Regions from separate parts of the Pseudomonas sp. EL_65y_Pfl2_R95 genome, predicted to be linked through region 1. Evidence: predicted binding sites of a transcription regulator. Region 1 holds the regulator's gene; each other region holds the start of a gene.
The links. Region 1 encodes sigma-54, which starts transcription at its own class of promoters, with help from an activator protein. Its sites were predicted from a motif close to ANTGGCATNNANNTTGCTNT; they were not measured.
Positions count from the first base shown of each region.

Region 2: a site for sigma-54 is predicted at 6,901-6,920, ahead of AACY09_RS02450 (flagellar hook-length control protein FliK). Genes of this name have one in related genera too.
Region 3: a site for sigma-54 is predicted at 8,482-8,501, ahead of glnA (glutamate--ammonia ligase). Genes of this name have one in related genera too.

Region 1 covers NZ_CAXAOV010000001.1:1,148,777-1,159,547, forward strand. Annotated here, with positions in the region: gene lptA (lipopolysaccharide transport periplasmic protein LptA) at 1-358, shown strand, start outside; gene lptB (LPS export ABC transporter ATP-binding protein) at 362-1,087, shown strand; gene AACY09_RS05475 (RNA polymerase factor sigma-54) at 1,224-2,744, shown strand; gene hpf (ribosome hibernation-promoting factor, HPF/YfiA family) at 2,922-3,230, shown strand; gene ptsN (PTS IIA-like nitrogen regulatory protein PtsN) at 3,246-3,710, shown strand; gene rapZ (RNase adapter RapZ) at 3,860-4,717, shown strand; gene AACY09_RS05495 (HPr family phosphocarrier protein) at 4,730-5,002, shown strand; gene AACY09_RS05500 (CoA-acylating methylmalonate-semialdehyde dehydrogenase) at 5,106-6,602, opposite strand; gene AACY09_RS05505 (cupin domain-containing protein) at 6,701-6,997, opposite strand; gene AACY09_RS05510 (aspartate aminotransferase family protein) at 6,997-8,343, opposite strand; gene AACY09_RS05515 (LysR family transcriptional regulator) at 8,679-9,599, shown strand; gene AACY09_RS05520 (nucleobase:cation symporter-2 family protein) at 9,804-10,771, shown strand, end outside.
Region 2 covers NZ_CAXAOV010000001.1:511,940-522,710, reverse strand. Annotated here, with positions in the region: gene AACY09_RS02490 (sigma-54-dependent transcriptional regulator) at 1-210, shown strand, start outside; gene fliE (flagellar hook-basal body complex protein FliE) at 627-956, shown strand; gene fliF (flagellar basal-body MS-ring/collar protein FliF) at 973-2,769, shown strand; gene fliG (flagellar motor switch protein FliG) at 2,762-3,778, shown strand; gene fliH (flagellar assembly protein FliH) at 3,785-4,585, shown strand; gene fliI (flagellar protein export ATPase FliI) at 4,575-5,936, shown strand; gene fliJ (flagellar export protein FliJ) at 5,939-6,388, shown strand; gene AACY09_RS02455 (Hpt domain-containing protein) at 6,494-6,844, shown strand; gene AACY09_RS02450 (flagellar hook-length control protein FliK) at 6,957-8,252, shown strand; gene fliL (flagellar basal body-associated protein FliL) at 8,594-9,115, shown strand; gene fliM (flagellar motor switch protein FliM) at 9,129-10,100, shown strand; gene fliN (flagellar motor switch protein FliN) at 10,222-10,701, shown strand; gene fliO (flagellar biosynthetic protein FliO) at 10,703-10,771, shown strand, end outside.
Region 3 covers NZ_CAXAOV010000008.1:88,529-99,299, reverse strand. Annotated here, with positions in the region: gene estP (esterase EstP) at 1-240, opposite strand, end outside; gene AACY09_RS21435 (histidine kinase N-terminal 7TM domain-containing diguanylate cyclase) at 362-2,014, opposite strand; gene AACY09_RS21430 (YkgJ family cysteine cluster protein) at 2,379-2,780, shown strand; gene cptA (phosphoethanolamine transferase CptA) at 2,852-4,591, opposite strand; gene typA (translational GTPase TypA) at 4,821-6,632, opposite strand; gene thiI (tRNA uracil 4-sulfurtransferase ThiI) at 6,813-8,267, opposite strand; gene glnA (glutamate--ammonia ligase) at 8,595-10,001, shown strand; gene AACY09_RS21405 (DUF4124 domain-containing protein) at 10,235-10,771, shown strand, end outside.

The DNA of each region.
Region 1 (10,771 bases):
CACCATGAAAATCACCGGTGACACCGTCACTATTACGCAGAATGCCAAGGGCGAAGTTGATGTTTTCACCTCCGTCGGGCGCCCTGCGTACTATGAACAAAAGCCTGCAGTCGACAAAGAGATCGTCAAAGCCTACGGCCTGACCATTCAGTACTTTTCCGCCAACGAGCGCATCGTGCTGATTGACCAGGCCAAGGTCATCCAAGAGGGCAATACCTTCGAAGGCGAGAAAATTGTCTATGATACCCAGCGCCAAATCGTCAATGCTGGCCGCGCAAATGGCACCAAAGTGACCACGCCGCGCCCGCGCATCGACATGGTGATTCAGCCGAAGAACAAACCCACCCAAGGGCAGTAATTAATGGCTACATTGAAAGCCCAACACTTGGCGAAAAGCTATAAAAGCCGCCAGGTTGTCCGTGACGTTAGCCTGAGCATAGACAGCGGCCAAATCGTCGGCCTGCTCGGCCCTAACGGCGCAGGTAAAACCACCTGCTTCTACATGATTGTGGGCTTAGTCCAGGCTGACCAGGGTCGCATCCTGATTGACGACCTCGATGTCAGCCATCAGCCGATGCACGGCCGCGCGCGCGCGGGCATTGGCTACCTGCCTCAAGAGGCTTCGATTTTCCGTAAGCTCAGTGTTGCCGATAACATCATGGCCATTCTTGAGACCCGCAAAGAACTCGATCGGGCTGGCCGTGAGGCTGAATTGGAGAACCTGCTTGAGGAATTCCATATTCACCACATTCGTGACAACCTGGGAATGAGCTTGTCCGGTGGCGAGCGGCGCCGTGTTGAAATTGCCCGCGCCCTGGCCACTGCACCGAAATTTATTTTGCTCGACGAGCCTTTTGCGGGTGTTGATCCGATTTCGGTTGGCGACATCAAGCAAATCATCCATCACTTGAAAGCCAAGGGTATTGGCGTGTTGATCACCGACCACAATGTGCGCGAAACGCTGGATATTTGCGAAACCGCTTATATCGTCAGCGATGGCCAACTCATTGCAGAAGGTGATTCAGAGGCAATTCTGGCCAACCAGACGGTAAAAGAAGTCTACTTGGGTCATGAATTCCGCCTTTAACCTGGATTTTTTCACCCGATAAGCGGCAACAGCTAGGCAAAGCACTGCAATTCAGGCATATAATTTGCTTCCTTGAGGCGCCTCCTTCGGCGCCCTGTAGTGGATTGCGCAGAGACGCCGGTAAATAAGGTCTGCAATGAAACCATCGCTAGTCCTGAAGATGGGCCAGCAGCTGACGATGACTCCTCAGCTGCAACAAGCCATTCGCTTACTCCAACTGTCGACCTTGGATCTTCAACAAGAAATCCAGGAGGCGCTGGAGTCAAACCCAATGCTCGAACGCCAGGAAGATGGCGAAGACTTCGATAATTCGGATCCTATGGCCGACGGCGCAGAAACCGCAACTGTCGAGCAGCCCAAGCAACAAGACACCTACGAAGAAAGCAGCAACCACCAAGATGCGCCACAAACCGTGGACAATCTGGAAGAAGGTGAGTGGAACGAACGCATTCCCAATGAGCTGCCCATTGATACCGCGTGGGAGGATGTCTACCAGACCAGCGCCAGCAGCTTGCCAAGCAGCAACAGTGACGATGACGAGTGGGACTTCACCACGCGCACCTCAACCGGTGAAAGCCTGCAGAGCCACATGCTCTGGCAGCTCAATCTGTCGCCAATGTCCGACAAGGACCGTTTGATTGCAGTCACCCTGATCGACTGCATCAACCCACAAGGCTACCTCGAAGAAACCCTGGAAGAGATTCTGGAAGCCTTTGATCCTGAACTGGACATCGAGCTCGACGAGATTGAAGCCGTCCTGCACCGCATTCAGCAGTTCGAGCCTTCGGGCATCGCCGCACGAGACCTGCGCGAATGCCTGACCCTGCAACTGCGCCAGCTACCCGCCAAGACCCCTTGGCTAGTTGAAGCACAGCGCCTCGCCAATGATTATCTGGACTTGCTTGGCAATCGTGACTACAGCCAACTGATGCGCCGCATGAAGCTCAAGGAAGACGACCTGCGCCAGGTCATCGAGCTGATCCAAAGCCTTAACCCGCGTCCGGGTTCGCAGATTGAGTCCAGCGAGCCGGAGTATGTGGTGCCCGACGTGATTGTGCGCAAACACAATGAGCGCTGGCTGGTAGAGCTTAACCAGGAAGCCATGCCCCGCCTGCGGGTCAACGCTCAATATGCAGGCTTTGTCCGCCGTGCGGACTCCAGCGCTGACAACACCTTTATGCGCAATCAGTTGCAAGAAGCTCGCTGGTTTATCAAAAGCCTGCAAAGCCGCAACGAGACCCTGATGAAAGTCGCTACTCAGATCGTTGAGCATCAGCGCGGGTTCCTCGACTACGGTGACGAAGCGATGAAGCCTCTGGTACTGCACGACATTGCCGAAGCAGTCGGCATGCACGAGTCCACCATCTCGCGGGTTACCACGCAGAAATTCATGCACACCCCGCGTGGCATTTACGAGTTGAAATACTTCTTCTCCAGCCACGTAAGCACCTCCGAAGGCGGAGAATGCTCGTCTACAGCGATCCGCGCGATTATCAAGAAACTGGTTGCAGCGGAAAATGCAAAAAAGCCGTTGAGTGACAGCAAGATCGCTGGTTTACTGGAGGCACAAGGCATTCAAGTAGCTCGCCGCACAGTTGCTAAATACCGTGAGTCCCTCGGTATCGCGCCTTCAAGTGAACGCAAGCGATTGATGTAGCAGTTGATGAACAGGAAAATCGTCTCAACCAATACCGAACTGCCCCGCGCTTGGATAAAGTAGCCATACTGCTATTACCCAGCGTGGGAAATGTTTACTGAGGATTTTTCGCGCCACAGTGTTCCGGCGGCAGGCAAACAGCCTGTCTCTTACACACGGCAACAAGGAGAATGCGGTATGCAAGTCAACATCAGTGGACATCAGCTAGATGTGACCGACGCCCTGCGTGACTACATCGACGAAAAATTCAGTCGACTAGAACGCCACTTCGACAAGATTACGAATGTGCAAGTTATTATGGAGGTCGAGAAGCTCAAACAGAAAATCGAAGCCACCTTACACATTGCAGGCGGCGAAATTGTCGCTAATGCCGAACACGATGATATGTACGCAGCAATCGATTTACTGACCGACAAACTCGACAGACAACTTATCAAGCACAAGGAAAAGCAGCTCGACCGTCAACAGGGTGCAATGGCCCGTTGATATCGCCCAACTCCTATGATCCGACTTGAAAATATCCTGACCCCCGGCCGTTCCTTGGTGAACGTGCCGGGCGGCAGCAAAAAACGTGTTCTCGAACAGATTGCCAACCTGGTTGCGCGCGAATTGCCCGACCTCGATGGACAAGACATTTTCGAAAGCCTGATTGCCCGCGAGAAACTCGGGTCCACCGGTTTTGGCAATGGTATTGCCATTCCGCACTGCCGTCTGCCTGCTTGCAACGCGCCGATCAGTGCGTTACTCAGGCTCGACTCCGCTGTAGATTTCGATGCAATCGATGGCGCACCGGTAGATTTGCTGTTCGTCCTGCTGGTTCCTGAAGCGGCCACGGATGAGCACTTGGAGCTACTTCGTCAAATCGCCAGCATGCTTGACCGCAGCGATGTCCGCGAACGACTGCGCCAGGCACAGAGCAATGACGAGCTGTACCAGGTTGTTGTCGACATCCAGAACAACAGCTAAGGATTCTCTGCAAAAGGTGGCGAGTGCCGGGGCCATAGGCTTGCCCTGAGGCGTCAAAGTGAGCCAAGGCGACGGTTCAGTCGCGATGGAATGCAACAGGCGTTGGCACAGTCCTTTTTCAGAGGTTGTCTAATCGACAGAGAACCTACATGCGCTTGATAATAGTCAGCGGGCGTTCTGGATCAGGCAAAAGTACCGCCCTTGATGTACTTGAGGACAACGGCTTTTACTGCATCGATAACCTGCCTGCCAGCTTGCTGCCGCAACTCGCTGAGCGAGCGTTCCAGCAGAAAGATTCAGCTCGCCCCAATGTGGCGGTGTCAATTGACGCACGTAACCTGCCCAGCGATTTGAATATGTTTCCAGAGTTGCTTGAACAAGTGCGCGCGCGCAATGTTCAGTGCGACCTGCTTTATCTGGATGCAAACGAAGAAACCCTGCTCAAACGCTTCTCCGAGACCCGTCGCCGCCACCCGCTGACCAACGACAACCGTTCGTTAGCCGAAGCCATTACCGATGAAACGCTGCTGCTGGAGCCCATCATTGATCTGGCCGATTTAAAGATCGACACCACCCACCTGAATCTCTATCAGCTGCGCGACACCCTCGCCCTGCGCTTGTTGAACAAGCCAGATCCGGGCACCGCATTTCTGGTTGAATCCTTCGGCTTCAAGCGGGGCATGCCGGTCGATGCCGACGTGGTATTTGATGTACGCTGCTTGCCGAACCCCTATTGGCGGCCCGAGTTGCGCGATTTCTCGGGACTGGAACAACCGGTGTCGGACTATTTAGACAGCCAGCCGGATGTTCAAGAGATGTATCAAGACATCCATGCCTATCTGAGCAAGTGGTTGCCACGTTTCGCGGCCAGTAATCGCGCCTACGTTACCGTCGCAATTGGCTGCACAGGGGGGCATCATCGCTCGGTTTATATCGCCAACCGTTTGGGCAAAGCACTCAAAGCTCAGCTCAAAAACGTCCAGACCCGCCACCGCGACCTCAGTTAAGGAACCGCCGCGATGCCCGCCTGTGAAGTGACCATTATCAACAAGCTCGGCTTGCATGCACGGGCTGCAGCAAAATTCGTCGGTGTTGCCACGCTGTATCCATGCAGTATCAGAGTAGGCCGCACCCCGGAGAATCTGGTCGACGGCAAAAGCATCATGTCAGTGATGATGCTCGCCGCCGGCAAAGGCACCTCAATTCACCTGCTAACCGATGGCGAGCGGGACGAAGAAGCCCTTGAGGCGATCATGGCGTTGATCAACAACTTCTTTGACGAAGGCGAATAGATCGCTGCTCCCAGATGGAGCCGCCAGGCAAAATATCCAGACAAAAAAGACCCGTCATATGACGGGTCTTTTTTTAACAGCCAGAGCGCCTGCTTAGGCCCAGTTAACCGTTGCTTGGAAACGCAAAGGATGCTGCTTCATGGCTAGCGCGTTGCGGCCAGCGCTGAGTGATAGCCTTACGACGGGTGTAGAAACGTACACCGTCCGGACCGTAGGCGTGCAGGTCGCCAAACAGCGAGCGCTTCCAGCCGCCGAAGCTGTGGTAGGCAACCGGTACTGGCAGCGGCACATTGACCCCAACCATACCGACTTCAATTTCGTCACAGAACAAGCGTGCCGACTCGCCGTCACGGGTGAAAACGCAGGTACCGTTGCCGTACTCGTGATCGTTGATCAGCTGCATCGCTTCTTCGAGGCTGTTGACGCGAACAACGCACAGCACCGGGCCGAAGATTTCTTCCTGATAGATGCTCATTTCAGGGGTCACACGGTCGAACAAGCACCCACCGAGGAAGAAGCCGTTCTCATTGCCCGCCACGCTAAAACCACGGCCATCGACAACCAGCTCGGCGCCAGCAGCAACGCCTGCATCGACATAGCCCTTGACCTTGTCGCGATGAACACCCGTTACCAGCGGGCCCATGTCCAGCCCCGTCGAGGTACCCGCACCAATTTTCAATGCTTTGATCTGTGGCACCAGCTTTTTGATCATTGCATCAGCAATCTGGTCGCCCACACAAACCGCAACCGAAATCGCCATGCAACGTTCGCCGCATGAACCGTAAGCCGCGCCCATCAATGCACTAACAGCGTTATCGAGGTCAGCATCAGGCATCAGCACGGCGTGGTTTTTCGCGCCGCCCAGCGCCTGAACGCGCTTGCCACGCTTGGTGCCTTCGGAATAGATGTATTCAGCGATCGGCGTCGAACCGACAAAGCTCAGGGCTTTAACTTCTGGCGCTTCGATCAGCGCATCAACCGCCTCTTTATCGCCGTGAACAACGTTCATCACACCTTTTGGCAGGCCGGCTTCCTGCAGCAGTTGCGCGATATACAACGTCGAGCTTGGATCACGCTCGGAGGGCTTGAGGATAAAGCAGTTGCCGCAAACGATAGCCAATGGATACATCCACAATGGCACCATCGCTGGGAAGTTGAATGGGGTGATGCCGGCTACAACGCCGACTGGCTGGAAGTCGCTCCAGGCATCGATATTAGGGCCGACGTTACGGTTGTATTCGCCCTTGAGAATTTCCGGCGCGCCACAGGCGTACTCGACGTTCTCGATACCGCGCTTCAGTTCACCGGCAGCGTCTTCAATGGTTTTGCCGTGCTCTTCACTGATCAGCTTCGAGATAGCGGCTTCATGCTGCTCAAGTAATTGCTTGAAGCGGAACATGATTTGCGCACGCTTTGCTGGCGGGGTATTACGCCAAGCGGGGAAAGCGGCTTTGGCCGAGTCGATGGCTTGCTGGATAGTTGCACGATCAGCCAGTGCAACCTGATGAATAACTTCACCCGTAGACGGATTGAACACGTCTGCGGTACGGCCGGTACCGGCAACTGGCTGACCATCGATTAGGTGATTAACTTGGCTCATGGAACTCTCCGTTAGCAAATACTGTAAGACGGTTGAGTGCGCTTCAACGCGTCAGGGAATCCAGACAAGATGGTCGCCGCTGGCAACCACCCAAAGATTTATTGGGCAACTTTGATTTCGGTCTCGACAAACACCACTTCGTGCGCGCTGGCGTTGACCACATTGTGCTCAACACCGGCTTTGCGAAAGTATGACTGACCAGCCACCAGGGTTGCATGTTTCTCGCCCTCGGGCGTTTCCAGCAGCAGGGTGCCCGCCGTCATGGGCACCACTACATAATCGTAACCATGGCGATGGGCCCCTGTCTCGGCACCCGGTGCAAAGCGCCACTCGGTGACAATGACATCGCTGTTATCAACCTGAACAGTGGCGACCGCCTGGATACGTTTAGTCATTAATTCACCCCTTGTAGCGCTTGGCCGACGGCATCGAACATGCGGTCAAGGTCTTCACGCCTGGCATTGAAGGTTGGGCCAAACTGCAGGGTATCGCCACCGAAGCGAACATAGAACCCGGCTTTCCATAGGGCCATACCCGCTTCGAACGGACGAATCACCGCATCGCCATCGCGCGGGGCCAACTGGATAGCGCCGGCCAAGCCGCAGTTGCGAATATCCACAACGTGATTGGCGCCTTTCAAACCATGCAGTGCAGTGGCGAAATGCGGTTCGATTTCAGCCGCTTGCTGCACCAGATTTTCACGTTTGAGCAATTCAAGCGAAGCCAGACCGGCAGCACAGGCAACCGGGTGCGCTGAATAGGTGTAACCGTGGCTGAATTCAACCATGTGCTCGGGCGATGGCTGGTTCATGAAGGTTTGATAGATTTCACTGGAAGCGATTACTGCGCCCAGCGGTACTGCACCGTTGGTGATCTGCTTGGCCGTGTTCATGATGTCAGGGGTTACACCGAAGTACTCAGCACCCGACCATTTGCCCATACGCCCAAACGCGGTGATCACTTCATCAAAAATCAGCAGGATATTGTGCTGGGTGCAGATTTCGCGCAGACGCTGCAAGTAGCCCACTGGCGGCACGAGCACACCGGCAGAACCGGACATTGGCTCGACGATAACCGCAGCGATGTTTGACGCATCGTGCAGCTCGATCAACTTCAGCAGTTCATTGGCCAGCTCGACGCCACCCGTCTCAGCCATGCCTTTGGTGAACGCCATGCCCGGCTGCAGCGTGTGCGGCAGGTGATCGACGTCCATAAACTGGCCGTACATTTTACGGTTACCGTTGATACCGCCGAGACTGGTACCCGCAATATTCACGCCGTGGTAGCCACGGGCACGGCCGATAAACTTGGTCTTGGCTGGCTGGCCTTTCAGGCGCCAGTAGGCTTTGGCCATTTTTACCGAGGTATCAGCGCACTCAGAACCCGAGCTGGTGAAAAACACGTGGTCCAGACCCGCAGGCAATAAATCCGCCAGTTGCTCGGCAAGCTGGAACGACAGCGCGTGGCCGTACTGGAAGCCTGGTGAGTAATCGAGGGTGCCCAACTGCTTGGCTACAGCTTCCTGGATTTCTTTACGCGAGTGCCCGGCACCGCAGGTCCACAGGCCCGAAAGGCTGTCGTAGATCTTGCGACCCTTGTCATCCGTCAGCCAGCTGCCTTCGGCGGACACAATAAACCGAGGGTCGCGATGGAAGTTACGGTTGGCAGAGAACGGCATCCAGTGAGCATCCAGCTTGAGCTGGCTGGTCACTGGCGGAGTAGCGGTCTGGGGCATGTTCATGGGGAGGCCTCGCTGAGAAGACAATGTTCGGTTAGGGAAACTCCGAAAAACTACTGCGCTAGAGATTACTAAGTTGAAAAATGCTCACAGCCTTCAGGCTGAACGTACTTTAGTACGGCCCCGAAGGGGTGAGCTATGCGAATCAAATGCTCATTTAGGACAACTAAAGTCGGCCGCGACCCCGAGCGGTTCTCGCATCTTTTCGCCTTGTACTCTCTTCGCTCGCTACCTTTTTCAGAAGATCCCTAGAAGTACGCTTGCCAGTAAAGGTGCCACGGGCATAAAGTTGGTAAAACTCAACTCTTCTTATCTTTAGTTAACCGGTTACTAAACTAATGAGCACTCGTCGCCCTGATCCACTTGCCCAAGTCAGCGATTTTGATATTCGCCTGTTAAAGCTGTTCCGTAGCGTGGTCGAATCGGGCGGCTTTTCGGCGGCAGAAAGCGTGCTTGGCATCGGTCGCTCAGCCATTAGCCAGCAAATGAGTGACCTCGAACAACGCTTGGGCTTGCGCCTTTGCCAGCGGGGCCGTGCCGGTTTTGCCTTGACCGAAGAAGGTCGCGAGGTGTTCCAGTCGACCCAGCAATTACTGGCGGCACTGGAAAGCTTTCGAACTGAGGTAAACGGCCTGCACCAAAACCTGCGTGGCGAACTGAATATCGGTTTGACCGACAACCTGGTCACCGTACAGCACATGCGCATTACCAATGCCCTGTCGCGGCTTAAAGAGCGCGGCCCGGATGTGCGGGTGCATATCCGCATGACGCCACCCAGCGAAGTGGAACAAGGTGTACTCGACGGCCGTTTGCATATCGGCGTGGTGCCACAATCCGGCGCACTCTCCGGGCTTGACTACCAGCCCCTCTATGATGAGCGCTCATTGCTCTACTGCGCAGTGGGCCATCCGCTGTTTTATGCCGATGATCAACTCCTTGATGACAAGCGCCTGAACGCTCAGGACGCGATCGCACCCACCTTCCGCTTGCCACCGGAAATACAGACGCACTACCAGGCACTGAACTGCACCGCCAGTGCCTCTGACCGTGAAGGCATGGCGTTCCTGATTCTGACCGGCCGCTACATTGGCTATTTGCCCGATCATTACGCCAGTGCCTGGGTGCAACAAGGTCGCCTGCGCGCGTTAAAGCCAGACTCGCGCTTCTATGACTTAAATTTAGCCGCAGTGACCCGCAAAGGCCGACGCCCGCATTTAGTCCTGGAAAGTTTCCTCGAAGCGCTGGAGGCCGTCAGCTGAGCAGCGCACCATTTCAGGGCGAAGCGCTGCCAACAAGGGCAAAAAAAGATTCACCGAATCGGCTACTCAGCCAGTCAACCGGCGACAACCTCAGGTAAATCAGGGGCTAAGTAAAAACTGTTCAAGTGGACAGCTTTTTGCATTGGAGTTGGAAATAGCTACGCCCATTTCCAATCCCGCAGCCTATGCTGCCCGGAGAACTGCATGTCGACCGATGCACCGCAATCAGATTTGATCTACGGCTTGGACGCCCGCCCGGCGCCGCTAGCCGCCTTCTTCGCCGCACTGCAACATGTGCTGGCCTGCTTCGTCGGCATCATCACACCTACCCTAATTATTGGCGGTGTGCTCGGTTTGGGTGAGCACGTACCCTACTTAATCAGCATGGGCTTAATGGTGTCTGGCGTCGGCACCTTGATGCAAGCCCGCCGACCATTTGGGGTGGGCGCCGGGATGATCTGCGTGCAAGGCACCAGTTTCGCCTTCTTGAGCGCAGTGCTCGCTGCAGGTTTTATCGTCAAGCAACGTGGCGGCGGTCCCGATGAGATACTGGCGATGATCTTCGGCGTATGCTTTTTCGGCGCCTTTATCGAGATGGTATTGAGCCAGTTCATTGGCCGACTGCAGCGTGTGGTTACACCGCTGGTGACCGGGATTGTGATCACCATCATCGGTATCAGCTTAATCAAGGTTGGCATCACAGATGTCGGTGGGGGCTTTAACGCCCCAGATTTCGGAGCGCCCATTAACCTGGCGCTGGGGGGGTTGGTATTGCTGGTCATTATCGGCCTAAACCGCCTGAGCAATCCTTGGCTGCGTCTCTCAGCCATTGTTATTGGTTTATTAATCGGTAGCTTGGCGGCCTACTTGACGGGCGTGCTGGTGCCGAAACCAATCAGTAACCTGCCATGGATCAGCCTGCCGATGCCGTTTATGTACGGCTTTGACTTCGACTGGATGGCATTTGTCCCGGTGGCGTTGATTTACTTGATCACCGCCATTGAAACCACAGGCGACCTGACGGCTAACTGCATGATCTCGCGCCAGCCCATCAAAGGCCCCGAATATCTCCAGCGGATTAAAGGCGGGGTGTTTGGCGATGGCGTGTGCTCATTGATCGCTGCGGCATTTAATACGTTCCCCAACACCACATTCAGCCAGAACAACGGCGT
Region 2 (10,771 bases), 640 kb from region 1:
GAAGAGGTGACCGCGCAAGAATCCGGGGCTTTGGGCGAAGATCTTCGTCGCCGCGAGTTTCAGGTGATTATTGATACCTTGCGCACCGAGCGTGGCCGCCGCAAAGAGGCAGCAGAGCGCTTGGGCATCAGCCCGCGGACCTTGCGCTACAAGCTGGCGCAGATGCGCGATGCCGGCATGGATGTTGAGGCCTACCTTTACGCCAGTTAAGCGCCAACCATTAGCACGCATTTACGGGTGCCAACGGCGCCCTTTGTAGGGGGCGTCAACGCGAAGCTTGGCCACCGAGATGTTGCAAGTTCTTGAATTTTCGAGACCGCAATGGTGGATGAAAAAGGTGTCATCCACCCCACGGGCCGTTACCCGTTCGTACGAAAACGGTGGCTCTTGTAGGGTGTGACAACGCGAAGCTTGTCCACTATGGCCCGTGCGAAAGAAACCGAGTATTCGAAGCCGCAATGGTGGATGAAAAAAGCGTCGACCATCCGAGAGCGTCACCCGCGTTCGCGCAATCACGCTATCTGATCAGAATAATTCCCCCGTCCTGCGTAACTGGCATCCTTGTTGCAAATACCTAGTCATAGCGCCGCGAAGCGTCAAAAAGAAAGCGGCCAGTGGAGGAAGGTATGAGCCAAGGCATTGAATTTAATCGACTGATGTTGGAAATGCGTTCCATGCAGGCGGAAGCCATGGCGCGTCCAAAACCTGTGTCAGCGACACCCGAGCCGGGTGCCCCGAGCTTTTCTGACATGCTCGGTCAGGCCGTTGGCAAGGTGAATGAAACCCAGCAGGCGTCCAGCCAATTGGCCACAGCGTTTGAAATGGGTAAGAGCGGCGTTGATCTGACTGACGTGATGGTGGCGTCGCAGAAGGCCAGCGTTTCATTCCAGGCCATGACCCAGGTGCGCAATAAACTGGTTCAGGCTTATCAAGACATCATGCAGATGCCGGTTTAAAGGCGGAATTTGAATCATGGCTGACGCACTCTCGGCAAATATGCCGGCTACCACTGGCGGTTCTGACGGCTCGAAAAAGCCGTTGTTCGGGCTTACATTTCTGGAAAACCTTTCCGAAATGACCATGCTTCGTCAGGTCGGCCTTATGGTCGGTTTGGCGGCCAGCGTGGCGATCGGTTTTGCTGTGGTCTTGTGGTCGCAGCAGCCAGACTATCGCCCGCTTTACGGCAGCCTCGATGGCATGGATGCATCGCAAGTGATGCAAACCCTGTCGGCGGCGGATATTGCTTACACCGTTGAGCCAAACTCAGGCGCCTTATTGGTTAAGGCCGATGACATGGCGCGTGCGCGCATGCGTCTGGCGGCAGCGGGTGTGGCGCCGAGCGACAAAACCTTGGGTTTTGAAATTCTTGACCAAGAGCAAGGCCTTGGCACTAGCCAGTTTATGGAAGCCACGCGCTATCGCCGTGGTCTTGAAGGTGAGTTGGCGCGTACGGTTTCCAGTCTTAACAACGTCAAGGCCGCACGCGTGCATCTGGCCATCCCGAAAAGCTCGGTGTTTGTGCGCGATGACCGCAAGCCCACCGCCTCGGTGCTGGTTGAGCTGTATTCGGGGCGGGGCCTTGAGCCAAGCCAGGTGATGGCGATCGTCAATTTAGTGGCGACCAGCGTACCCGAGCTGGATAAGTCGCACGTGACCGTGGTGGATCAGAAAGGCAACCTGCTCAGTGATCAGCAAGAGAACTCAGCATTGACCATGGCGGGCAAACAATTCGACTACAGCCGTCGCCTTGAAAGCCTGATGACCCAGCGCGTACACAATATTCTGCAACCGGTTCTAGGCTCAGGCCGTTATAAAGCCGAGGTTTCGGCTGATGTCGATTTCAGCGCCGTTGAGTCCACATCAGAGATGTTCAACCCTGATCAGCCGGCACTGCGCAGCGAGCAGAAAACCGATGAACAGCGTAGCAGCAGTCTACCGCCGCAAGGTGTACCGGGCGCGTTGAGTAATCAGCCGCCGACGCCGACCAATGCGCCGCAGCAGGCAAACGCGCCAGCCGCTGCAGGACCAGCCGGTCCAGTCGCTGCCGGCCAGCCATTGCTCGACGCCAATGGTCAGCAAGTGATGGATCCGACGACCGGCCAGCCGATGCTGGCGCCATTCCCGGCTGACAAGCGTGAACAAGCGACCCGCAACTATGAGCTGGACCGTTCGATCAGCCATACCAAGCAACAGCAAGGTCGCCTGCGCCGGTTATCTGTCGCGGTGGTGGTGGACGATCAACTTAAAGTTGATCCGGCAACGGGAGAAACCACCCAAGTGCCGTGGAGCAGCGATGAGTTGGCGCGCTTTACCCGCCTGGTGCAAGATTCAGTGGGATTTGATGCAAGCCGTGGTGACAGCGTCAGCGTCATCAACACACCCTTCAGTGCGGTTACTGGTGAGGAAATTGTAGATATTCCGTTCTACACCCAGCCATGGTTCTGGGACACGGTTAAGCAAGTCCTGGGCGTACTGTTTATTCTGGTGCTGGTCTTTGGTGTGCTGCGTCCGGTGTTGAACAACATTACGGGCGGCGGAAAAAGTCGTGAAATGTCGGTGGCCGGTGGCCCCGACGGCGATGTAGAGTTAGGTGACATGGCCGGCGGTTTGGCGGCTGATCGGGTTAGCCTCGGCGGTCCGCAAAGCATCTTGTTGCCAAGCCCCAGCGAAGGCTATGACGCTCAGCTCAACGCAATTAAAAGTCTGGTTGCCGAAGATCCGGGCCGGGTTGCTCAGGTAGTTAAAGAGTGGATCAACGACGATGAGTGAAGGTCGCGCGAACGCCAAGTTAGATAAGGTCGAGAAGGCCGCCATACTGCTGCTGTCCTTGGGTGAAACCGATGCGGCGCAGGTGCTGCGTCACCTCGGGCCGAAGGAAGTGCAGAAGGTCGGCGTGGCCATGGCTGGCATGCGCAATATCAACCGTGACCAAGTTGAATTGGTCATGGGTGAGTTTGTCGATATTGTCGGCGACCAGACCAGCTTGGGTGTTGGCGCCGATGGCTACATTCGCAAAATGCTCACCCAGGCCCTCGGTGAAGACAAAGCCGGCAACTTGATCGATCGGATTTTGCTCGGTGGCAGCACCAGTGGCCTCGACAGCCTCAAATGGATGGAACCGCGCGCAGTGGCTGATGTGATTCGCTACGAGCACCCGCAGATTCAAGCCATTGTGGTGGCTTATCTCGACCCGGACCAAGCGGGCGAGGTGCTCAGCCACTTCGACCATAAAGTGCGTCTGGATATCGTCTTGCGGGTGTCTTCGTTGAACACTGTGCAGCCGGCTGCCCTGAAAGAATTGAACCTGATTCTGGAGAAACAATTCTCCGGTAACTCCAACACCAGTCGCGCCAGCCTGGGCGGGATCAAGCGTGCGGCAGATATCATGAACTTCCTCGACAGCTCGGTTGAAGGGCAGTTGATGGACTCGATTCGTGAAGTCGATGAAGACCTGTCATCGCAGATCGAAGACTTGATGTTTGTGTTTGATAACCTCTCCGATGTGGATGATCGCGGTATTCAAGCGCTGCTGCGTGAAGTGTCTTCTGATGTGCTGGTGCTCGCACTTAAGGGTGCAGACGAGGCGATCAAGGAGAAAGTCTTCAAGAACATGTCCAAGCGAGCGGCTGAGTTGCTGCGCGACGACCTCGAAGCCAAGGGCCCTGTGCGCGTCAGTGATGTTGAGACTGCGCAGAAAGAGATTCTCACCATCGCCCGCCGCATGGCCGAAGCCGGGGAAATTGTCCTTGGCGGCAAGGGCGGCGAAGAAATGGTGTAAGCCAAGATGGCTAAGGAAGTACAAAGCGAGCTTATTCGCGCCGGCGATATCAATGCACTGGATGTCTGGTCATTGCCCAGCTTCGATCAGCATGTGGAACCAGCTGAGGACGCCGTCACGGCGTCTGATCAGCAGCCAAGTGCCGAAACTGCAAATGCCCCGGCCGAGAGCGAAGACGTCACCCTGGAAGATCTCAAGCCGCTGACACTGGATGAGCTGGAAGCGATTCGTCAGGAGGCCTATAACGAAGGTTTATTAACCGGCGAGCGCGATGGCTATCACGCCGGTCAGCTTAAGGCCAAGCAAGAAGCCGACGCCGCTTTAGCCAGCAAGCTTGAAGGGCTTGAGCGGATTATGGAACAGCTGTTTGAGCCCATCGCCGAGCAGGACCAGCAAATTGAAGCGGCCATGATCGACTTGGTCAGCCGCATCACGCGCGAGGTGATTCAGCGCGAGCTGGATCGCGACTCCAGCCAGATTCGCCAGGTGTTGCGCGAAGCGTTAAAGCTATTGCCGATTGGTGATGACAAGGTGCGTATTCACCTTAATCCGCAAGACTACGACATCATCAAGACCCTGCGTGACCGCCACGAAGAAAACTGGAAAATTCTAGAGGATGAGTCATTGCTCCCCGGTGGTTGCCGGGTCGAGTGTGCCAACAGCCGGATTGATGCGACCGTTGAAACCCGTATATCCCAAGCCCTCAAGCAGCTGTTTGAACAGCAGCGCGAACAGGCAGTGCATCCCTTGGAAGCCGACATTCAGATCCCGCTCGAAAGCCCGGAAAAGCCCGCCAGTGAAGCTTGAACGCGTCAGTTTTGCCAAGCGTCTGAGCGGCTACAGCGAGACGATTGAGCTGCCGGCCTCGCCTGTGGTCGAAGGTCGTTTGCTGCGCGTTGTCGGCCTGACCCTCGAGGCCGAAGGCTTGCGCGCCTCGTTGGGCAGCCGATGCATGGTGATCAACGAGGGCAGCTATCATCCCTTGCAGGTTGAAGCCGAGGTCATGGGCTTTGCCAATGGCAAAATTTTCCTGATGCCGGTCGGTAGCTTGTCGGGTATTGCACCGGGGGCGCGGGTTGTACCTTTACCCGACACCGGACGCTTGCCCATGGGTATGTCGATGCTCGGCCGTGTGCTTGATGGCACTGGCGCTGCACTCGACGGCAAAGGGCGAATGAAGGCCGAAGACTGGGTGCCGATGGATGGCCCGCAAATCAACCCCATGAAACGCCACCCGATTGATCAGCCGTTGGATGTGGGCATACGTTCGATCAACGGTTTGCTGACGGTGGGGCGCGGACAGCGCTTGGGCTTGTTTGCCGGTACTGGCGTGGGTAAAAGCGTGCTGCTAGGCATGATGACACGCTTTACCGAGGCCGAGATTATTGTGGTCGGGCTCATTGGTGAGCGGGGCCGGGAAGTTAAGGAATTTATCGAGGAGATCCTCGGTGAAGAGGGCATTAAACGCTCCGTGGTGGTGGCCTCGCCTGCGGATGATGCGCCTCTGATGCGTTTGCGGGCGGCAACCTATTGCACCCGAATTGCCGAATACTTTCGTGACAAGGGCAAAAATGTATTGCTGCTGATGGATTCATTGACCCGTTTTGCTCAGGCTCAGCGGGAAATTGCCTTGGCAATTGGTGAGCCACCCGCCACTAAAGGCTATCCGCCTTCAGTGTTTGCCAAGTTGCCAAAACTGGTCGAACGCGCAGGCAATGCGGAGGAGGGCGGCGGCTCCATCACCGCCTTCTATACCGTGTTGAGCGAGGGCGATGACCAGCAAGACCCGATTGCCGATGCGGCGCGTGGTGTGCTCGACGGCCACATTGTGCTGAGCCGGCGCCTGGCTGAAGAGGGGCATTATCCGGCTATTGATATCGAAGCTTCGATCAGCCGGGTCATGCCGCAAGTGGTGACCCGCGAGCATCAACAGCAAGCGCAACGGTTCAAGCAACTGTGGTCGCGCTACCAACAGAGTCGTGACCTGATCAGTGTTGGCGCTTATGTGCCAGGTGGCGATGCAGACACCGATCTGGCCATCGCCAAACGCCCGCAAATGATGGCTTATTTGCGCCAGGCGCTGGATGAAAGCGTGAGCCTCGAACACAGCGTCGCGCAGCTTGTAAGCACATTCAATCCGCCCAGTAACAACACCTAGGCATGAGTAAAGGTCGCGCTAAACAACTGGCGCCGGTGGTCGATATGGCCGAGCGCGCTGAGCGTGAAGCCGCCGTGCAACTGGGGCGTGCACAAGCCCAGCAAGGCCAGGCGGAGGTTAAGCTGGGCGAGCTTGAGCGTTACCGAGCCGATTACCAGCAACAGTGGATGACGGAAGGGCAGCGCGGCGTTTCCGGGCAATGGTTAATCAACTATCAGCGCTTTCTTTCCCAGCTCGAAACGGCCATCACCCAGCAGCAGCAAAGCCTTTATTGGCACCGCAGCAACGTCGACAAACTTCGCCAGGTTTGGCAGCAGCGGTACGCGCGTCTCGAAGGCTTACGCAAGTTGATCCAGCGTTATCAGGATGAAGCACGACAACTTGAGGACAAGCGCGAGCAGAAAATGCTTGATGAATTGTCGCAGCGCTTAGCGGGTCGTGAGCCCTTTTAAACTGCCGTCTGGCTGAAACGATTAAAAAGCCTTTGGTCTTCTGCGACGGCGACGTTAGTGTGTGCCCAGCTTTTTTTAGCAATTGCGGGTCAGGGAGTGTCGCGCGTGGTTATTCATGTTGATAAGGCAGTAATTGCAGGACTGAAGGACATTATGGGTGACGAGTATGCGATATTGCTCGAAGCGTATTTGACCGACTCTGACCAGCGCTTACGCTTGGCCCAACAGGCGGTTGCAGAGCATGATAGTACAGCTTTGCGTGAGGCTGTTCACAGCTTCAAAGGAAGTTGCGGTAATGTCGGTGCGCTTGAGTTGGCGCACTTATGCCAAGCGCTGGAGTGCGCGGCTGACCAGCAAAATCAATCGGTAATCGAGGGTTTGTTGGCCCAGATCAAAACCGAAATGATGACCGTCAAAGCAGTTTTTGTGCATGAGATTCATGCGTCTAAAATCTGATGAAAGCGGCCTTGGTTAAACACCGCTTAACCTCTTCTTATCTGATCGCTGCACAACTTGGCCTGGCTCTTGCTATCTCTCCAATACGAACCAATCCGTACGGAGAGTGCCGATGTCCGGTGCAGCTGACTTACTGCTCAAACCAGCAGTTGATTTAAAGCCCAAGGTTGCGGCGGCCAAGCCTCAAGCAAAACCGGCTGAACCCCGTGGCCGCGAGGCTTCCAGCTTTGCTGAGGTTTACGCCAATGAGCGTCAGGCCAAGCCGGCTGAGCGCACGAATGGCGCAGCAAAGGCGGCCAATGAGCAAAAGGCCAAGGCAACTGACGATGCCAGTGCCCAGGCCAATGGCGATGCTCAGCCGCAAACGGTTGCCGATAGCGGCAATTCTTTGCCGACTGACCCCGCTGCCTCACAGGGCGACGGCGAAGCTGAAGGCCAGGATGCCCAGGCCGATACTCCGCCATCAACCGAAGACAGCGATGACCTGTTCGGTTTGCAGTTAAACGCAGACCAACTGGCGGGAATGACGGCCGTCACGGCTAACTTTAAAAGCTCAGGCCCGGCGAGCATGACCGATGCCAGCTTCGATGCGGATCTGGACGCGATGAATCAGATGCCTGCAGTGAAGATGGCGCTGGACATCGGCAAGGCGCAAGCGGCGGCAAATGCTGAGCAGAAATCACCGGGTGCGCTCGCAGCACAGGCTGCTGGCAACCCTGATCAGAGTTTTGCCAGTGCCATGAGTGTCATGGGTTCCAAGTTGCAGGCCGCCGAGAAAAGCTTATCGGGGGAGTTCAACTTAACCGATCTGACCGCAGATGCACTGGATAGCCTGAAGGAAAGTTCTGCTGATACGCCGCCCGAGAATTTCGTCAGCAAGCTCAATTCCCTCAGCCAGGCGATCACTCAGCAAACAGCGTTGACCCCGAAAATTCCAGTGGTGGGCACGCCGATCGCCATGCAGCAGAGTGGTTGGACTGAGGCCGTTGTCGACCGGGTAATGTATCTGTCGAGCCAAAACCTTAAATCCGCAGAAATTCAGTTGGATCCAGCTGATCTGGGCCGTTTGGACGTGCGTATTCATATGAGCAACGATCAGACGCAGATTTCGTTCGCCAGTGCCAACGCCGCGGTGCGCGATAGCCTAGAAGGGCAAATGCATCGTTTGCGTGAAATGTTCGTTCAGCAGGGCATTAACTTGCAGGATGTCAGCGTGTCAGATCCAAGCCAGGGTCGTGGCTGGCAAGGCCAGGGGCAGAATCAGCAACAGGCGGATAGCGACAGAAATCGTGGTTCGTCAGGCTCATCGCTCAATGGCGGTCATGAAGAGGAGTTGTCGATAACCAGCGTCGAGCAGCGCACAACGCTGCAAGGTATACCCCGCAGCATGGTTGATTATTACGCTTAAACAGCATGTTGTTTAAGCGCAGTGGCGGCCGGTCTAGGGTGGTCAACGCGAAGCTTGGCCACCATGGTCTTGCAGATTTTTGAGGCTTTGTCGCAGCCAAAATGGTGGCTGAAAAGAGCGTTAACCACGCGACCAAAGCTCCAACCCTGTGATGCATCGCATGGGTCGCAGAGCGTCAACTGTCCAAAAACACGTTATCCTCCCTATTATTCGCCTGACGTTGTAAAGCGTCGGGCGAATCTGTTTATGCAGTTATCAAAACCAATAAAGCTAATGTGGCATAACACTTGCTCAAACAGGCTTTAATAGTAGCTAACCTGAATTTGTGACGGATTATTGGCATGGCGAAGAAAGATAAGCCGCAAGACCCGGCTACGGACGGCAAGTCGGGCGGTAAACTAAAAATCATTATTCTGGCTGTTGTCGCCTTGCTGTTGGTGGTGAGTCTGTCGGTTGCAGGTACCTGGTTTTTCCTCGGCAAGCAGGATGACAAACCAGAAGAAGCGGCTGAAACAAAGCAAGATGAGGGGGCGCCGGTTAAGCAGGCGGCCATTTATGAAGAGCTGACACCCGCGTTTGTGGTCAACTTCACCCAGAACGGTCGTGCCCGCTACATGCAAGTCAGCGTTGCCTTGATGTCACGTGATCAAGCGGCATTGGATGCCCTTAAAGTGCATATGCCGGTACTGCGTAATCGTTTGGTTATGCTGTTCTCGGGACAAGATTTCAATAATTTAGTGACCCCGGTCGGCAAGGAAATGCTACGCCAGCAGGCGACTGCCAGCGTGCAGGAATTGGCGCAAAAAGAAGTCGGCAAGACCGTGGTCGAACAAGTGTTATTTACCAACCTCGTGTTGCAGTAGTCGGGAGCCATAAATGGCCGTGCAAGACCTGCTTTCCCAGGATGAAATTGATGCCTTGTTACATGGCGTCGATGACGGAGCGGTTGAAACTGAGGACGCTGGGGTTCCAGGTAGCGTCAAACAATATGACCTGACCAGCCAGGATCGCATCGTTCGTGGGCGTATGCCGACGTTGGAGATGATCAACGAGCGTTTTGCCCGTTATACCCGCATCAGTATGTTCAACCTGTTGCGCCGCTCGGCGGATGTTTCAGTGGGCGGTGTACAGGTAATGAAGTTTGGCGAATACGTGCATTCGTTGTACGTGCCAACCAGCCTTAACCTGGTAAAGATGAGACCGTTACGCGGCACGAGCCTGTTTATCCTCGACGCTAAACTGGTGTTCAAGCTGGTGGATAACTTTTTTGGCGGCGACGGCCGCCACGCCAAGATCGAAGGCCGTGAGTTCACCCCAACCGAACTGCGCGTGGTGCGCATGGTGCTCGATCAGTGCTTTGTCGACCTTAAAGAAGCTTGGCACGCGGTCATGGACATCAACTTCGATTACGTCAATTCCGAGGTTAACCCTGCCTTGGCCAACATCGTTAGCCCAAGTGAAGTGGTGGTGGTATCGACCTTCCACATCGAGCTGGACGGCGGCGGCGGGGACCTGCACATAACCATGCCTTATTCGATGATTGAACCGATCAGGGAAATGCTCGATGCAGGCTTTCAATCCGATGTCGGCGACCACGATGAACGCTGGATTAATGCACTGCGTGAAGATGTGCTGGATGTCCGCGTGCCGTTGTCAGCAACCGTTGTCCGGCGGCAGTTAAAGCTACGTGACATCTTGCACATGCAGCCCGGGGATGTGATCCCGGTTGAGTTGCCAGACGAAGTGATCATGCGTGCCAGTGGCGTGCCGTCATTCAAGGTCAAGTTGGGTGCCCACAAAGGCAACTTGGCGCTGCAAGTGCTGGACCCCATTAACCGTGGCCGTTAGCGAGTTTCTGCGCACTGCATGCAACAGATAACGACTAGAGGCGCCAGGCACCTGCCAATGCATGCCAGCGCCAGGGCTTACCCAAGCCCATCCACTGTTTTACGCCATCCGAGGAAAGACCATGGCAGATGAAAATGACGCAACTTCACCCGAAGAGCAGGCACTGGCCGACGAGTGGGCCGCTGCGCTGTCCGAGTCGGGCGATGCAAATCAGGATGACATTGATGCCATGCTCGCTGGTGTAGGCGAGGCTGCTGGCAGCTCGGCACCTGCAGCTTCGCGGGCTGAGATGGAAGAATTTGGCGGTGTGCCGAAAAGCAATTTGCCGGTCAACCTCGAAGGCCCCAACCTCGATGTGATTCTGGATATCCCAGTTTCAATCTCCATGGAAGTGGGCAATACCGATATCACCATCCGCAACCTGCTCCAGCTTAATCAAGGTTCGGTGATCGAATTGGATCGCCTCGCCGGTGAGCCGTTGGATGTGCTGGTTAACGGCACCTTGATCGCCCACGGCGAAGTGGTTGTGGTTAACGAAAAGTTCGGTATCCGTCTGACTGACGTGATCAGCCCGAGCGAACGTATCAAGAAGCTGCGCTGAGATGAAACCTCTTGTGTTGCTGCTCGCTCTGCCGCTAACCGCGCTGGCCGCCGAACCTGCTGTCCAGGCG
Region 3 (10,771 bases), on a different contig from region 1:
ACCGAGCAACATTGGCGAGGTCGAACCGTAGATTTCACCGCTGCCATTTTGGTAAGTCGGGCCCACGCGGTTGGTGAAGCGACGAGTTGCGCCGGCCGGGCCGTCAGCGTCAGGGAATTGCCCGGCATCACTCAAGCTGTCGCCAAAGACAATTAAACTGCTGAATGGACCAGCACTGCTGAAGCTTGAGTAGCTGGCAAGTACGCATGCCATTGCGAGCGGCGTAAGGGTGCGTTTCACTGGGTATTCCTTATTTTATTGTTATAGGCAGTACCAACAGCTCAAATCTAGCCAGTTTTGCAAACGATTGCACGAGCTTATCTGACTCCAGGGCCATCTTGAGTCATTATGCAAACGCCACTCAGTTCAACGCGACCACCTGATTGCGGCCCGCGCGCTTGGCTTGATACAACGCAGCATCGGCGATATTGAGCAATTCATCCAAACTGGTCCCTTGCATTGGCCAGCACGCAATACCGGCTGACAATGTCACCTGACGCAAACCACCCCGGGTCTCCAACGGCTGCCCGGCCAGCTGTTTACAGATAATATTCAACCGCTTGGAGGCTTCTTCAAGGTCAGCACCCGGCAGTACCAGGAGAAACTCCTCGCCGCCGATACGAAAGGCCGCATCTGAACTGCGCACATTACGCCGCAGATTATCGGCCAGCGCCTTCAACACATCATCGCCCTCAAGGTGACCGTGCTTATCATTGAGCTGCTTGAAATGATCGAGGTCTATCAGGGCCAGTGATAAAGGTTTTTTCTCGCGCTGCACCCGTTCGACCTCCAAGGCAAAAAACTCTTCGAGGTAGCGCCGGTTATAAAGCCCGGTTAACGGATCGCGCAGCGCTTGCTCGCGCAGTTGTTCGTGCAGGCTGGAAATGGTCAGCAGCCGCTGCTCACTCACCGCCAATGCTTCAGCCAACTGCAACTCACTGATATGTCGCTGGGACACATCCCGTAGATAGAGCATCTGCCCCAGCAACGTCACTTCGTGATGACTGCGGCGCTCCACCGCACGAACGTTCAGCTCGAAGTACCGGTTGACCAATGGCAATGAAAGCAGCTGATTAGGGGTGCAACCATTGGCCTGATTAAGCAGCTCATAAAGCGTTGCCCCGACGACCGGCCAATCCTGCAAGTCGCGTCCCTGCCAGCCGCGCTCCAGCCGTGAAAGCTTTAACGCCGCCGGGTTGGCTTCAACCACGCGCAGCTGTGAATCAACCACTAGAACGGGATCAAACAAGGCCTCAAGCAACAAGTTGTGCGCGACCGGCAGCAGGTCAAACAGGCGGACCCCGACAATAAGCCAGGCGAACGCCATCAAGGTAAAGGCAAAAGTGAAGGGCGTCGGGTCAAAACCGAACAGCGAAATCCCCCAGAATACATGGCTGGCGTTAGTCGCCCATGGCACCAGGGTGAGGAATAAAAAAGCCAGGTAATGACGTCGATACAGACCGCTGCTCTGCAACACTGCACGCAGGACAATGCCCACGCAAAATGCCATGCACAGGTAGCCATAAACAGTGGCAAGGTAATAAACACTGCCGTGGACATACTTGACCGGCGAGCCGTACTCAGTGCTAAACGGTGCGGTTTGCTCGGTGTACATCAAGTGATGCCAGGGGTTGGTCAGCGCCAACACCCAGCATAACGCGGGCGCCATGGTCAGCAGCAACAGAACTGGATTGCTCAAGCGCTGGTGATTGCTGAAGATGTACTGCCAGAGAAACACCGCCCAAAAGGTTGGAGTCAGGAGAATCCCGGGCCAGGCCATGGACGCCCAAAAAATCTTGCACTCAGCGCCTTGCGCCGCCATTTCAAGACTAGCGGACAGCATCCACCAAAGGCTGGCCAAGTGCAGCCAGATAAAATTGCGCTGACCGGGAAAGTAGCGCTGCTGCGAAACCCAGCGCGACAAGAGAACCACGCCAAAGCAAACAGCGCTGGTGATCAGCAGTTGCACAGGAAAAGCCCAGCCGGACTGACTGCAGGAGCTGAAAAGGCTCAACGCTGAACTCTCCGTGGCAGCGACCCTGCTTCACTTCTCGTGCCTGGCGCGCAGCCACGACTATGGACCGAGCATGGCCATGCACCACAACCGAAGATGCGCAAAGAATCACCCTACTCTAAACCAGAAGGAAATATGGGCTATTGATAGCCGTAAACCACTGCCCGTTGCCTCGTTCGAACCGCGCAGCGAGGTGCTCAAGCGCAGTGCTTGACGCAGTTTAGCAGTTAGATTAAACACCCACACTGCATGCACTGCTAAACTTGTGCCAGACGAAAACCAACCGGCCAGCCGATAGCGCTTCACAAAACTGCTGACATGGTTATTATCGCCCGCCGCAACTCCTTCTATGCTTAGCAGACCGATGAAAAACAACCTGATTGCCGCCGCTGAAATTGACCGCCTGGATACCTGGGCTAAATACACTCGCGACATGTGCCACAGCTGTAACTCCAGCTGCTGCCAACTGCCCGTCGAGGTGCGTCTGAGCGATCTGATTCGGATGGGTGTGGCTGATGAATTTGAAAAAGGCGACCCGCCGCGAATAGTCGCCAAGCGCTTGCAGAAAGAGGGCATTATCGAGCGGTTCAACCAGAAGTCAGGCATCTTCACCCTGACACGCCTGTCAAATAATGACTGCATGTACCTCGACCGCAAGTCGCGCCTGTGCACCATATACGAAGTGCGCCCGGAGACCTGCCGCAATCACCCTAAAATTGGTCCACGACCGGGCTACTGCGCTTATATCCCCAAGCCGAATCGCTAGGCAGCTAAATTACCCAATACAAACAAACCCTGCCATTAGCAGGGTTTGTTTTGAAGCATCATCACTATTGGCTAATTGGTTGCCAGATCGTCCTTGATCGACGGTGCAATCTTCGGCTTGATCAAACTGAAATCAATCAATGACCTCGGTTTATAGGGGTCTCCGATAATTTGCGGGCGGGCGATAAAGCTATTGCTGACCAAGCTCTTGCTCTTATCCAAGGTACCAAAGTTCAGCCCAGCCAGGTCGGCCCAGGTATAAATCAGGTTTGAGCTGCTATAAGGCCGGTCAAGGATGCTGCTGAAATCAAATGCTGCGTGGGATTTCCACTTATCGGATGCCCAAACCATAAATGGAATGGTGTACATCGGCGCGGTGGGCTTGCCTTCGTTTCGCCCAATTACACCGCCTTTGGGCGAGTCAAATACAGCCTCACCGTGGTCAGACAAATACAACAGGAAGCCGTCTGGCTTGGTCGCAGAGAATTTTTTTATCAGGCTGGACACCACAAAGTCGTTATACAGCACCGCATTGTCGTAACTGTTGTAGGTTGCCAACTGATCGTCGGTCACCCACTTCGGCGCACCGGTCTTATCGGTGAATTTCTCGAAGTTGTCCGGGTAACGGTACTTGTAACGCATATGCGTGCCGAGCAAGTGCACCACGATCAGTTTGCGCGGTGCTTTGTCGGCCAGGACCTTGGCAAAGGGTTCAAGTACATCGCCGTCATACTGGCGAGCATTTTGGTTGAGGTTATTGTTCAGGTAAACCTGCTCATCCGCCTGTTCGGAAAAAGTGGTGAGCATGGTATTGCGTTTGGTCATGGTCTGCTGATTGGTGATCCAGAAGGTCTTGTAGCCTGCCTGTTTCATCATATTCACCAGCGATGGTGTGGTCAGATAGCCATCTGGGTTTTGCTCATCGGCAAACGTCAGCACCTGCTGCAGCGCTTCAATCGTATAGGGCCGCGGCGTGACGACGTTGTCGAACACCTGCAGTTGATCGCGCAGTTTATCCAGCTCTGGAGTAGTTTCACGCGGGTAACCATACAGGCTCATACGCTGGCGGTTGGTCGATTCGCCGATAACCAGAACAAGCGTTGTCGGTTTGTCCGCGCGCGGATCAGTCATGCCTTCGAGCGGCGCGAGCTTAGCGTTGCCCGCGAGGAGTTTTTCCATACTGGCGAGTTGCTCGCGATATTTACGAAACCCCACTACCAACTGCCAAGGCACACCGGGCTCGATCCGCTCTTCAAACTTAGCAAAGGCCTGATCCAAGGTTGCACGCTTGTTGACCTCTCTACCCAATGGATAGCCGATCAAGCTGAGCAACAGCACTGCGCTGATGATCCGCGCATGATTGACACCAAACTCTAAGGGCCGAATCCTGCGCCACAGCAACCATGCACCGAAGGTGTATGCGAGATAAACCGGAATCATCCACCACACAAAGTAGTGGCCAAAATACTCCATGCTTTCCGCCATGTTCGACTCGAACATGACGAAAATAACGCTCTCTGAGAACTGTTGACCATAAATGCAGAAGTAACCCAAGCCAACCAAAGAGCAAGCCCACAAAACCACGCCCACGACCGCGGCAATTGATTTGGTGTGTTTAGGGAACAAGAGAACCGGGATCAACCAAATACCGCTGATCAAAAAGGCTTGGCGAAAGCTGACAAACCCCGTGGTGTCGGTCAGTTGAATTAATAATTGAGTAACGCCCGAGAAATACCAGAAAAACAGAAACAGCCAACCGAGCCCAGCCCAGTCCCAGGATTTATCTTCATTGGCCTTTGCCGATGCCTGCATGTTGCGCTCCTGCTAACGATTCGTTCCTGGAGCGACACGCCAAGCGCGTCAAAAGATGCTCCGAGATTTTAAAGTCGCAGACCCTAGCAGACACATTGTGAAAAGATTGTGAGTTGTGACAATCAAGTTTCAATGAAGCTTTTTGCCATCGCCCAACAATCCGCAGACACAAAAAAGCCCCTGGCAGCTTGGCTGCCAGGGGCTTTTTACGTGCGGCGAAAACTAATACTTAGTTTTTGCTAGCACGCTTACGGTCGGTCTCAAGCAGGAACTTCTTACGCAGACGGATCGACTTAGGCGTGATTTCAGCCAGCTCGTCGTCTTCGATAAATTCCAAAGACTGCTCCAAGGTGTAACGGATTGGCGGAACCAGAGCGATGGTTTCGTCTTTACCGGAAGCACGCATGTTATCGAGCTTCTTACCCTTGGTTGGGTTAACAACCAGGTCGTTGTCACGGCTGTTGATACCCACCAGCATGCCTTCGTACACGTCGTCGCCGTGGCCGAGGAACAGCTTGCCGCGAGCCTGCAGTGTTTCCAGCGAGTAAGTTAGCGCCTTACCGGTGGCGCTGGAAACCAGAACGCCCTGAACACGACCGCCCATATCGCCCGACTTCATCGGACCATAGTGACTGAAGATGCTGGTCAGGATGCCCGAACCGGAGGTCATGGTCAGGAACTGGTTACGGAAGCCGATCAGGCCGCGCGCAGGAATGGTGTACTCAAGACGTACACGACCCTTGCCGTCTGGAACCATGTTGGTCAGGTCGCCTTTACGGTTACCCATCTGCTCCATCATCGGGCCCTGGTGTTGCTCTTCCAGGTCGATGGTGACGTTTTCGAATGGTTCGTGCTTAGCGCCTTCAACCATACGAATGATAACTTCTGGACGGCCTACAGCCAGTTCGAAGCCTTCACGACGCATGGTTTCGATCAGTACCGAGAGGTGCAGCTCACCACGGCCAGAAACCTTGAACTTGTCAGCGCTGTCGCCTTCTTCAACACGCAGGGCAACGTTGTACAGCAGCTCTTTTTCCAGACGCTCTTTGATGTTACGGCTGGTGACGAACTTGCCTTCCTTACCGCAAAACGGCGAGTCGTTAACCTGGAAGGTCATGCTCACGGTTGGCTCGTCAACGGTCAGCGGCTCAAGCGCTTCAACGTTGAGCGGATCACACAGGGTGTCGGAGATGAACAGTTCGTCCATACCGCTTACGCAAACGATGTCGCCAGCCTGGGCTTCGTTGACTTCAACGCGCTGCAGACCCGAGTGACCCATGATTTTCAGGATACGGCCGTTACGCTTCTTGCCGTCAGTGCCGATAGCGGTCACTGGGGTGTTGGTCTTGACCTTACCGCGAGCGATACGGCCGATACCGATAACACCTAGGAAGCTGTTGTAATCCAGTTGCGAGATTTGCATCTGGAACGGACCATCAACGTCTACGGCTGGAGCCGGTACGTGGTCGATGATCGCCTGGAACAGTGGGTCCATGGTTTCTTCGAGCTTATCGTGCTCAAGACCCGCAATACCGTTCAGGGCGCTGCAGTAAACGATTGGGAAATCGAGCTGCTCTTCGGTAGCACCCAGGTTATCGAACAGGTCGAAAATCTGGTCAACAACCCAATCAGGACGGGCACCCGGACGGTCGATCTTGTTGATTACAACGATAGGACGCAGGCCAGCTTTGAACGCTTTCTGCGTTACGAAGCGAGTCTGTGGCATTGGGCCGTCTTGGGCGTCAACCACCAGCAGCACGGAGTCAACCATGCTCATTACGCGCTCTACTTCACCACCGAAGTCGGCGTGGCCCGGGGTATCTACGATGTTGATGTCGTAGTCGTGCCATTTCAGCGCGGTGTTTTTCGCCAGGATGGTAATACCACGTTCTTTTTCCTGGTCGTTGCTGTCCATCACGCGCTCGTTTTCAAGCTCTTTACGGTCAAGCGTGCCGGACTGGCGCAGGAGTTTGTCTACCAGGGTGGTTTTACCATGGTCAACGTGGGCAATGATTGCGATGTTACGTAGATTATCGATCACTTGTGTATCTCGATCAGAGGATTCGGTCTGCCGCACAGTTTAGGCGACGAGTATTAAGATTCTGCTAGACGACGTAAAAACGCATTGAGCGATGGCCAAATTGCCTTGCTCAGCAGCTTTTACGCCGCCTGTATGTCGGGAGGGCGATGGCGGATGCTACCGCCATTCAACCCGGGCGTCTTATGTCGGACGATAAACGCGCACATTCGCATGCCCCTCATTCAATAGGTGGTGAGCATGCAGGCGACTCATGACACCCTTGTCGCAGTACAACAAATACTGACGACTCGGATCCAACTCTTTAAAGCGACTGTTAAGGGCGTAGAACGGCAACGCTTGCACCTCAGTGCCTGGCAGCGTTAATGGCTCGTCCTCGGCACTGTCTGGGTGACGGATGTCAATAATGACATGGCCAGCCAGAGCTTCGCTGACTTCCTCAACCTGAATATCTTTACCCAGCTCATCGATAACCTTATCGATCGGCAGCTGCGTAGCGCTCTGCACTGCGCGCTCTAGCACCGCCATATCGAACTGCTTTTCTTCATAAGCAATGCGGTCGGGCTTGGCTTTGGTGGTGGGATTTATGGATATCACACCGCAGTATTCAGGCATGTGCTTGGCAAAGTCGGCGGTGCCGATCTGCGTTGCGGTATTAATAATGTCTTGCTTGTGGCTGGCCAACAGTGGACGCAGAACCAGCTTTTCAGTGGCCGCGTCGATGACTGACAAGTTAGGCAATGTCTGGCTCGACACCTGCGAAATAGCTTCGCCCGTGACCAAGGCATCAATCTGCAAGCGGTCGCTGATCTGCGTGGCGGCGCGCAACATCATGCGCTTCAACACCACACCCATCTGGCTGTTGTCGACTTTACCGAGAATTTCACCGAGCACTTCTTCAAAGGGTACGCTTATAAAGAGTACGCGCTGTGAGCTGCCGAACTTCTTCCACAAATAATGCGCAACTTCCATCACACCCAACTCGTGGGCGCGACCGCCAAGGTTGAAGAAGCAAAAGTGGGTGACCAGACCGCGGCGCATCATTTGGTAAGCGGCGACGGTTGAGTCAAAGCCGCCCGACATCAATACCAGCGTCTGCTCCAGCGAGCCCAGCGGATACCCACCAAGACCTTCATGCTGGTGATGGATGACGAATAACCGTTGGTCACGAATCTCCATGCGCACAATAACGTCGGGCTCTTTCAGCGAAATACCGGCCGCACCACATTGCTGACGCAACTGGCTGCCCACATAACGCTCAATGTCCATCGAGCTAAATGTATGTTTACCTGCACGCTTACAGCGCACGGCAAAAATTTTGCCCGGTAGTTGATCGGCGAAATGCAACTTGCACTTTTCCAGCACATCGTCGAAATCACCCAGCGGGTATTCATTCACTTCAAGGAAATGGGTGATCCCCGGCGTGCAACTAAGACGATCAGTCAGCTCGCCGAGAAGCTTGGCATCGGTTAAGGTTGTTTCCACCTCGAGATTATCCCAGACACCACTAACCGAGAGCTGCGGATCGAGATCGCGCAACACTGAGCGGATGTTCTTCGCCAACTGCCGGATGAAGTTCTTGCGAACCGGCCGACTCTTGATGGTGATTTCTGGGAAAACTTTAACGATTAGTTTCATGGAAGCAACGCGCGCCAAGCTCGCGAAAAAACACGGGCGCGGATTATAGCGGAAATTGTGCAAGGTTTGATCAAAAACCTTACGCAAACATTTTAACGCACCATATTGGTGCCTTCCGGTTTTGAATGGAACCAAGTTGGTGCGCTACTTGCTCTGCAATATGGAATCAAGCCCCGCCGCGCCTGCGTTTGCGGGATTTAGCCCATCACAGTGCACTGGCATGCAAATTGCTCCCTTGTGAGGCAGGTAGTACTGGCGGAATATCCGCCGAGCTTTTTCGAATTTTGTGGGCTCAACAGATTGAGCCTTATCCGCCTGGAGGACAGCATGTCGAAGTCGATTCAACTTATTAAAGAACACGACGTGAAGTGGGTTGACCTGCGCTTCACTGACACCAAGGGTAAGCAGCACCACGTAACCATGCCAGCCCGTGACGCGCTGGATGACGAATTCTTCGAACACGGCAAAATGTTCGACGGCTCCTCTATCCACGGCTGGAAAGGCATCGAAGCATCGGACATGATCCTGATGCCAGTTGACGAAACAGCTGTTCTGGATCCATTCACCGAAGAGCCAACCCTGATTCTGGTTTGCGACATCGTTGAGCCAAGCACCATGCAAGGCTACGACCGCGACCCACGCTCCATCGCCAAGCGCGCTGAAGAGTTCCTCAAGTCGACCGGTATCGGTGACACTGTTTTCGTTGGCCCAGAGCCAGAATTCTTCATCTTCGACGAAGTGAAGTTCAAGTCGGACATCTCCGGCTCAATGTTCAAAATCTACTCTGAACAGGGTTCCTGGAACACTGACGGCGATTTCGAAAGCGGCAACAAGGGCCACCGCCCAGGCGTCAAAGGTGGTTACTTCCCAGTTCCGCCGTGCGACCACGACCACGAAATCCGTACCGCCATGTGTAATGCCATGGAAGATATGGGCCTAGTCATCGAAGTTCACCACCACGAAGTGGCGACTGCTGGCCAGAACGAAATCGGCGTTAAGTTCAACACCCTGGTAGCCAAGGCTGACGAAGTTCAGACCCTGAAGTACTGCGTGCACAACGTTGCTGACGTCTACGGCAAAACGGCTACCTTCATGCCTAAGCCACTGTACGGCGACAACGGCTCGGGTATGCACGTGCACATGTCGATCTCTAAAGACGGCAAGAACACCTTCTCTGGCGAAGGCTATGCCGGCCTGTCTGATGTTGCCCTGTACTTCATTGGCGGCATCATCAAGCACGGTAAAGCACTGAACGGCTTTACTAACCCATCGACCAACTCCTACAAGCGTCTGGTCCCTGGCTTCGAAGCGCCAGTAATGCTGGCCTACTCGGCTCGTAACCGTTCGGCCTCGATCCGTATTCCTTACGTTGCCAGCCCTAAAGCTCGCCGTATCGAAGCACGCTTCCCGGATCCAGCAGCTAACCCATACTTGGCTTTCGCTGCACTGCTGATGGCCGGTATCGACGGTATCCAGAACAAGATCCACCCTGGCGATGCAGCTGACAAAAACCTGTATGACCTGCCACCAGAAGAAGGCAAGTTGATCCCACAGGTTTGCGGCAGCTTGAAAGAAGCCCTGGAAGAACTCGACAAAGGTCGTGCGTTCCTGACCAAAGGCGGCGTATTCAGCGACGACTTCATCGATGCTTACCTTGAGCTCAAGCACGAAGAAGAAATCAAAGTACGCACCTTCGTACACCCACTGGAATACGACCTGTACTACAGCGTCTAATCCAGCCAGTACGACAAAAGGCCACCTTCGGGTGGCCTTTTTTATAGGCAAAATCCTCTAATGACTGGTGCTCCCTTAAGGTAGCCGACGTTTTTTTCGGCCACCATTGCGGTCTCAAGCCTTACCATTCAGCCTGATATTTTATGCGCCTGCACACACTGCAACATGCCGACGCTTGCCAGTAGCGCCAAGCAGTGCAATCTTAATCAATAAGCCAAGTTGAGAGATCACTCATGCGCACACTAATTGCCTGCCTTTTACTCGCAGCCGCTCTACCGGTCAGCGCGCAGATATATAAGTACACCGACGCCAACGGCAATACGGTTTTCACCAATGAACCCCCGGATGGGGCCAAGACCGAAACCATTGAGCTACCCGAAACCAATACAGTCGATATGCAAGCGCCGAAAGCGCCGATCAACGATCAAAGCTCCGAGCCAGCCGTACAAGCTCAGGCGTCCTATCAGGTGCTCGAATTGACAGGCTTGCCCGACGAAGCAGCGCTACGTGCCAATAACGGCACCTTTAGTGTCGGCGTTAATATTCAGCCCCGCCTGTCGTCTGCCCACCGCCTCCAACTTCTGCTCGATGGCAAGCCTTACGGCGAGCCCTCGAACGTGCCACGCCTGCAACTGAATAATGTTGATCGCGGCGAGCACTCACTGGCCGTGCAAGTGATCAGCACCAGCGGTACCGTGCAACAAAGCGACACCATTTCCTTTACCGTGCAGCGGGTCAACACCAACAACAGCCCGGCATTCGCTCCCAAA